2 regions of the Glutamicibacter sp. NPDC087661 genome follow, and region 2 is predicted to be linked to the other one. Evidence: riboswitches for the same ligand, from Rfam matches in the RefSeq annotation. Region 2 holds a riboswitch; the other holds the start of a gene.
The links. A riboswitch is a leader RNA that binds a small molecule or an ion and turns the genes downstream of it on or off. The one in region 2 is predicted to bind S-adenosylmethionine.

Region 1 (3,203 bases), on a different contig from region 2:
TTCGAGGCACCGACAATGGCGATGGACTTGGTGTCGCGCAGGATCTCCAGGCGCTGTGCGGCTCCAGGGCCTTCCCAAGCGGTATCAACGGCAGTCATTAGATTGCTCCTTTCGAAGCGGTTGGCAATGCGCAGGCGGAACCGTCATAGGCCGGAGCCTCGAACCCTGCGGCGGAAGCGGCAATCGCTTCCTGCGAAGCGGCCAGCGCCTGGTCCAGATCCCAGAGGATGTCCTCGACATCTTCCAGTCCTACCGACAGGCGGATCAGATCTTCTGGCACGCCAGCGGAGACCAGCTGCTCGACGCTCAGCTGCTGGTGGGTGGTGGAGGCCGGGTGCAGCACCAGGGTGCGGGCATCGCCGATGTTGGCCAGGTGGCTGGCCAACTGCAGGGCTTCGATGAACTTCGAGCCGGCTTCGCGCCCGCCCTTCACCCCGAAGCTGAAGACCGAGCCGACGCCCATGGGCAGCAGCTCCTTGGCCTGCGCGTGCTGCGGGTGGGATTCCAGGCCGGCGTAGTTCACGTAGGTCACGCGCTCATCGGCCTGCAACCAGGCAGCGACCTGCTTCGCGTTGGACAGGTGGTTGTCCATGCGCTGCGGCAAGGTCTCCAGGCCCTGCAGCAGCTGGAATGCGGACTGGGCCGGCAGAGCCGGTCCGAAGTCGCGCAGCTGTTCGCTGCGCAGCTTGGTCAGGAAGCCGTACTCGCCGAAGTTGTCCCACCAGGAGACGTTGCCGTAGCTGGCAACCGGTTCGGTCATGGTGGGGAACTTGCCATTGCCCCAGTTGAACTTGCCTGACTCGATGACCACGCCGCCCAGGGTGGTGCCGTGGCCGCCGATGAACTTGGTGGCCGAGTGGATCACGATGTCCGCGCCGTGCTCGATAGGGCGCAGGATGTACGGGGGAGTGAGCGTCGAATCGACCACCAGCGGGAGATTGTGGCGGTGCGCCACCTCGGCCAGTCCCTCCAGGTCAGCGATGTCGCCGGACGGGTTGGCCACCACCTCGGTGTAGACGGCCTTGGTATTTTCCTGGATCGCCGCTTCGAAGTCGGCGGGATCATTGGAGTCGATGAAAGTGGTGTTGATGCCGAAGCGGCGCAGCGAGACATCGAGCTGGGTGATGGTGCCGCCATAGAGCTTCGAGGAAGCCACAATGTGGTCGCCTGCCTGGGCCAAGGCCGCAAAGGTGACGAATTCCGCGGCCATGCCCGAGCCGGTGGCTACCGCTCCGATGCCGCCTTCCAGCGAAGCCATGCGCTCTTCGAAAGCCGCTACGGTCGGGTTGCCGATACGCGAGTAGATGTTGCCGTACTTCTGCAGGGCAAAGAGGTTGGCCGCATCGTCAGCGTCCTTGAAGACGAACGAAGTGGTCTGGTAGATCGGCACTGCGCGTGAGCCATGCTCGGCATCGGGGGTGCCTCCGGCATGCAATGCGCGGGTGCGGAATCCAAACTTGTGATCTGCCATGGTGGCTTACGACTCCTTGTCGATTGGGGTTTCGCGGGCACCGCAGGGCGGGTCGCGATCGAGGCAGGAATCCCGGAATCAATGTCGCTTCCTGCTGTGGTCCAACGGGTAGGCGGCTGCATCGTTTCTGGCGGTAGCACCGTAACCACCGGATGTGGCAGGTTGCTGCGGCGTCATCGAACCAGATCTCTCAGCCGCTCGGGATGGTGTAATAATCTTCGCAACATGACCGTTCGTGACCCAACTATGAGTCGTAACGTTGCGTATTGGACGTAATGCCGGAGATTCTTCGATACCTGTTACCCCGGTTAGGCTGGAGCCATGGATACTTCGCTGGCACTGGTGCGACACGGGCAGACCGATTGGAACCTTGCAGGGCGCCTGCAGGGGCGTACCGATATCCCGTTGAACGACACCGGGCGCGAGCAAGCTCGCGAGGTCGGGCGCCAGCTGATCGGCCAGAACTGGTCGCTGGTACTTGCTTCGCCCTTGGAACGTGCCCGGGAAACTGCCGCGCTGATTGCCCAGCAGATCGGGGCCGAGACGGGGAACGCCGTTCCGGAACTCATTGAACGCGGCTTCGGCCCGCTGGAAGGCCGGATCATGGCCGAGGTCAGCGAAGCGGAATCGGCTGCTGCCAAGGACCTGCGTGAGCCGCGTGCCCAGATCTTGAGCCGTGCGGTGCCAGCGCTGCTGGACTTGGCCAGCAGGCATGCCGGGCGCAAGGTCATGATTGTCAGCCATGGGGCCACCATGCGCACCATCCGCGACGCATTGGCCGGAACCACGGATCCCCAAGGCGTGGAAAATGGCGAAATGCTCCACCTGGACTTGATCCGCCTTGAGCAGATCGCCAGCGAATTGGATCTGGTGGCATTCTAGGAATCCATGGGTATCTGCGTGAAGGAATTTTTTTCGTTCACGCCTCACAAAATGGTCTCCTCGTACGTTTACATGGTGAGAAGCCATGAAGGCGCAAAATTCCAGGAGAGCCATGCAAGCACCGTTCGAGCGGATAGTCCAGGACTATGGACTCAACATCCTGCGCGTTTGCCGTGCCCTGCTTGATGAGCATCGCGCGCAAGACGCCTGGTCCGAAACATTCCTCGCCGCGCTCAAGGCGTACCCGCAACTGCCTGAGGACGCCAATGTCCTGGCATGGCTAGTGCGTATTGCCCGGAATAAAGCCATTGACGAGTTGCGCAGGAATAAGCCGGAAATCCTCATCGGCCAAGACGTGGACAGCCTGGCCCCATCGGCCCAACGGCCGGATCTGCAGTTGGAAAACCTGCAGCTGTGGTATGAGGTGAACCAGCTTCCTGGCAAGCAGCGGCAGGTGGTGGCCTACCGCTACCTGGGCGGAATGAGCTACGCGCAAATTGCCGGAATCCTTTCCGGCACCGAAGCTGCCGCCCGGCGTTCGGGCGCCGATGGGATCAAGAATCTGCGGGCCCGGATGGATGACCAAGAACTATGGCGGGAGCAGCCATGAACGGAAAAAATTATCGGCAGCAGGCTACGGCCGCTGAAGCGCAAATCCTCGACTCGCTGCAGGGCCGGCTCGTTGAACGGGCCCGTGCACGGGAACTTGTTGATGTTGCCTATCGCGTGGTCGATAGCCCCGTGGGGGCCTTGCTGCTGGCCAGTACCGATGCCGGGCTGGTGCGGGTCGCTTTTGAATCCGAAGGCCACGACCGGATTCTGGAGGTGCTCTCGGAAAAGCTCAGCCCGC
Region 2 (3,203 bases):
GAAGCCAGTCATCATGCTCCTTGGGTTTGTGGGGCCAGGGCCTGGTCCAATGCCAGATCCAGTGCCTGGGTGAGGTCGGCGAGCAGGTCGGCGGGGTCTTCCAGCCCGACCGACAGGCGCAGGGTGGAGGTGTTCAGGCCGGCGTCGGCCAGCTGTTGTGCGGAGAGCCGGCAGTGCGTCATGGTCGCCGGGTGCGAAATCATGGTGCGGGTGTCCCCCACATTGGCGGCCAGCGAGATCAGCGTGAGCCCATCGATTACCGGGGAGACCAGCGACGGGTGGGCCAACTCGATGGCAACCACGCAGCCGGTGCCCTTGGGCGTGAGTTGTTGGGCCAGCTCGTGGCTCGGATGGGTGGGCAGCGACGGGTGGTGGATGGCCACAATGCCCGGGTGGGAGGCCAGAGTATCGATCAGCGTGGTGACGCTGCGTTGCACATGGGCGGCGCGCACCGGCAGGGTTTCGATTCCGGCGAGGATCCCCTGGGCGCTGGCCGGAGCCAGGGTCGGGCCCAGATCGTGTAGGAATTTGGAGCGGACCAGCATCGCGTAGGCAGCCGATCCGTGGCGTTCAAGCAGCGAGGTGTTGTTCAGCCGCACGCGCGGGGCGGCAATTTGCGGCCAGCGGACGGCATCGGTGAAGTCGAAGTTCCCCGAGTCGACCACGATCCCGCCGAGTACCGAGCCGTGTCCGGCCAGGCCCTTGGTGGCTGAGTGCACCACGATGTCGGCACCCAAATCCAGCGGGCGAATATTCAGTGGCGTGGCCAGGGTGTTGTCCACGACCACCGGGATGTTGTGTTCGTGGGCGATGGCCGCGATGGCGGGCAGGTCGGCCACGGTGCACAGCGGGTTGGAGACGGACTCTAGGAAGAAGGCCCGGGTGTCTTCCTCGATGGCCCCGGCCCAGGCGGCCGGATCGGCCTGGTCGACAAAGCTGATGCGGATGCCGAAGTCGGCGAAGGTGTCGGTGAACAGATCCACGGTGCCGCCGTAGAGCGAGGAGGAAGCCACGATGTGCTTGGGTCCCTGGGTCAGGGCCAGCAGGGACAAGGCAACCGCAGACTGTCCGGTGGCGGTGGCTACCGCTTGGGCTCCGCCTTCCAGTGCTGCCACGCGCTGTTCGAGAATCGAGACGGTGGGGTTGCCGGTGCGTGAGTAGGTGAAGCCGGCCTGGCGCAGTGCGAACTTTTCGATCGCTTCGGCGTGGGACTGGAATTGGTAGGCTGCGGAATTGTGCAGTGGCGGCAACATCGGGCGGAAGTCTCCGCTCGGGCGATATCCGGCGTGGACCGCGTCGGTTCCTTGGCTCATAGCTCCTCCTCGTTGTCTGCGAGGGAGTGCACCGATTGGCATCGTGCGGCGGCACGAAGCTACGCAAAAACGCGTTCGGAACTGCTCCATCGTTCCTGGCGGTAGCACCTTTCGGTTTCCCGATGGTTGCTGCGGCGTCTTCGAGCCAGATCTCTCGGCCGCTCTTGATGGGTTGTTCTTCCATGGTTGGCTATCCGCCGCAAACGGTGCAAGCGATATCCGGCGCCCGGCTTCATACAAGGCCGCTACGCTTCATATGTCGTCGCCTTGTCATGACGACGCGGTGGTTGGCACCACTTTGTGACGCGCAGAATTGAGAAAAACCGCATGGTTTAGCGGTTTCTCCTGAATTTTGTGACGATGCGCCGGTGCTCCATGACCGGCGGTTACGCTGCTGGCGGCTCAGCCGAGCACTTCTACCCCGAAGCTGGCGACCACCGTTCGCACTTCTTGCAGGTAGCGCTGGGCCTGGTCGGTGAGCGGGATGGCGGCGTGGTCAATCCAGCCGATCTCGATGCGCTCCTCGATGGCCAGCGGGATGGCCACGATGGAGGGATCCAGCTCGTCGCTGATGATGCCGGTGGAGATCGTGTACCCGCCCAAGCCGATCATGAGGTTGAAGATGGTGGCGCGGTCGGAGACCTGGATTTCGCGTTGGCTGGAGCGCGTGGAGAGCACCTCCTCGGCGAAGTAGAAGGAATTATTCGCGCCCTGGTCGAAGGTCAGCCGGGGCAGGTCTTCGAGGTCTTCGAGCGTGACCTGGTCCCGGGTGGCCAGCGGGTTGCTGCGCGAGATGAAGATGTGCGGATCGGCCAGGAACAGCGGGTGGAAGACCAGCCGGGATTCGCGCAGCAGCTTGTCGATGACCTTCCGGTTGAAGTCGTTGCGGTAGAGGATCCCGATGTCGCTGCGTAGCGTGCGCACGTCCTCGATGATTTCTTCGGTGCGGGTCTCGCGCAGCGAAAACTGGTACTCCTCGGCCCCGCTGGCCTGGACCATCCGGACAAAGGCATCCACCGCAAAGGAGTAGTGCTGGGTCGAGACGCCCAGCAGCCGCCGCGCGGCGGGGCGCCCGAGGTAGCGGTGCTCAAGAAGCTCCACCTGCTCGAGCACCTGCCGGGCGTAGCCGAGGAATTCTGCGCCTTCGGCGGTGAGCGTCACTCCCCTGGCCGAGCGCATCAGCAAGGTGCGCCCGACCCGTGATTCAAGCTCCTTCATCGCCGCCGACATGCTGGGCTGTGCGACGTAAATCAGGTCGGCTGCGGCGGAGATGGATCCCTCGGAGGCCACCGCCACGAAATAGCGCAGCTGCTGCAGTGTCAAGCCATTTGTTCCCTGAACCATAGATCGAGTCTATATGAATCCATAGTTATATCGAGTTACCTGATATCAAGAATCACCCTGCATGATTGACGCAACGACTTCCCCTCGGCCTGCCCAGGCCTCCCAAATACAGATTGGCCATCATGGCAGACGCATTAAATTTCAGCATTAGCACCACAAGATTCGACGAGAATTATTCCCCTTCGACAAATTCGCGCACCACGACAAACTTCGCTAATTTGGCACGCGGAGAGCGCCGTGAAGAGAACCTGCGCAATGCCCTGACGATGATCAACCGCCGGTTCAATTCCTTGGCTCACTGGGATAATCCCCAAGGCGACCGCTATTCTCTTGAATTGGAAATCATTTCCGCAAATGTTCATTTTTCTGCCGATAATACCGATCAGGAATTTCCACTTTTAGAAGTGCTTGAAACCACGATCGTGGATAAACTCATGGGTACTCGGTCCCATGGCATGGTCGGCAATAATTTTTCTTCTTATGTCCGCGATTACGACTTCAGCGTGGTGCTTCCAGCTTCGTGTAATGACAGCGGAGCCCCGGTGC

Region 1: it holds a riboswitch for S-adenosylmethionine, as region 2 does, so the genes downstream of both, ACIOTN_RS09715 (O-acetylhomoserine aminocarboxypropyltransferase/cysteine synthase family protein) here and ACIOTN_RS15775 (O-acetylhomoserine aminocarboxypropyltransferase/cysteine synthase family protein) in region 2, are expected to answer to the same signal.

Annotation. Positions count from the first base shown of each region.
Region 1 is NZ_JBIUWE010000003.1:85,874-89,076, forward strand. Features, by position in the region: gene ACIOTN_RS09710 (CoA-binding protein) at 1-98, opposite strand, end outside; gene ACIOTN_RS09715 (O-acetylhomoserine aminocarboxypropyltransferase/cysteine synthase family protein) at 98-1,471, opposite strand; SAM riboswitch class I at 1,587-1,681, opposite strand; gene ACIOTN_RS09720 (histidine phosphatase family protein) at 1,793-2,353, shown strand; gene ACIOTN_RS09725 (RNA polymerase sigma factor) at 2,466-2,963, shown strand; gene ACIOTN_RS09730 (methylated-DNA--[protein]-cysteine S-methyltransferase) at 2,960-3,203, shown strand, end outside.
Region 2 is NZ_JBIUWE010000006.1:125,333-128,535, forward strand. Features, by position in the region: gene ACIOTN_RS15770 (cystathionine gamma-synthase) at 1-12, opposite strand, end outside; gene ACIOTN_RS15775 (O-acetylhomoserine aminocarboxypropyltransferase/cysteine synthase family protein) at 12-1,313, opposite strand; SAM riboswitch class I at 1,397-1,487, opposite strand; gene ACIOTN_RS15780 (LysR family transcriptional regulator) at 1,716-2,657, opposite strand; gene ACIOTN_RS15785 (DUF1852 domain-containing protein) at 2,780-3,203, shown strand, end outside.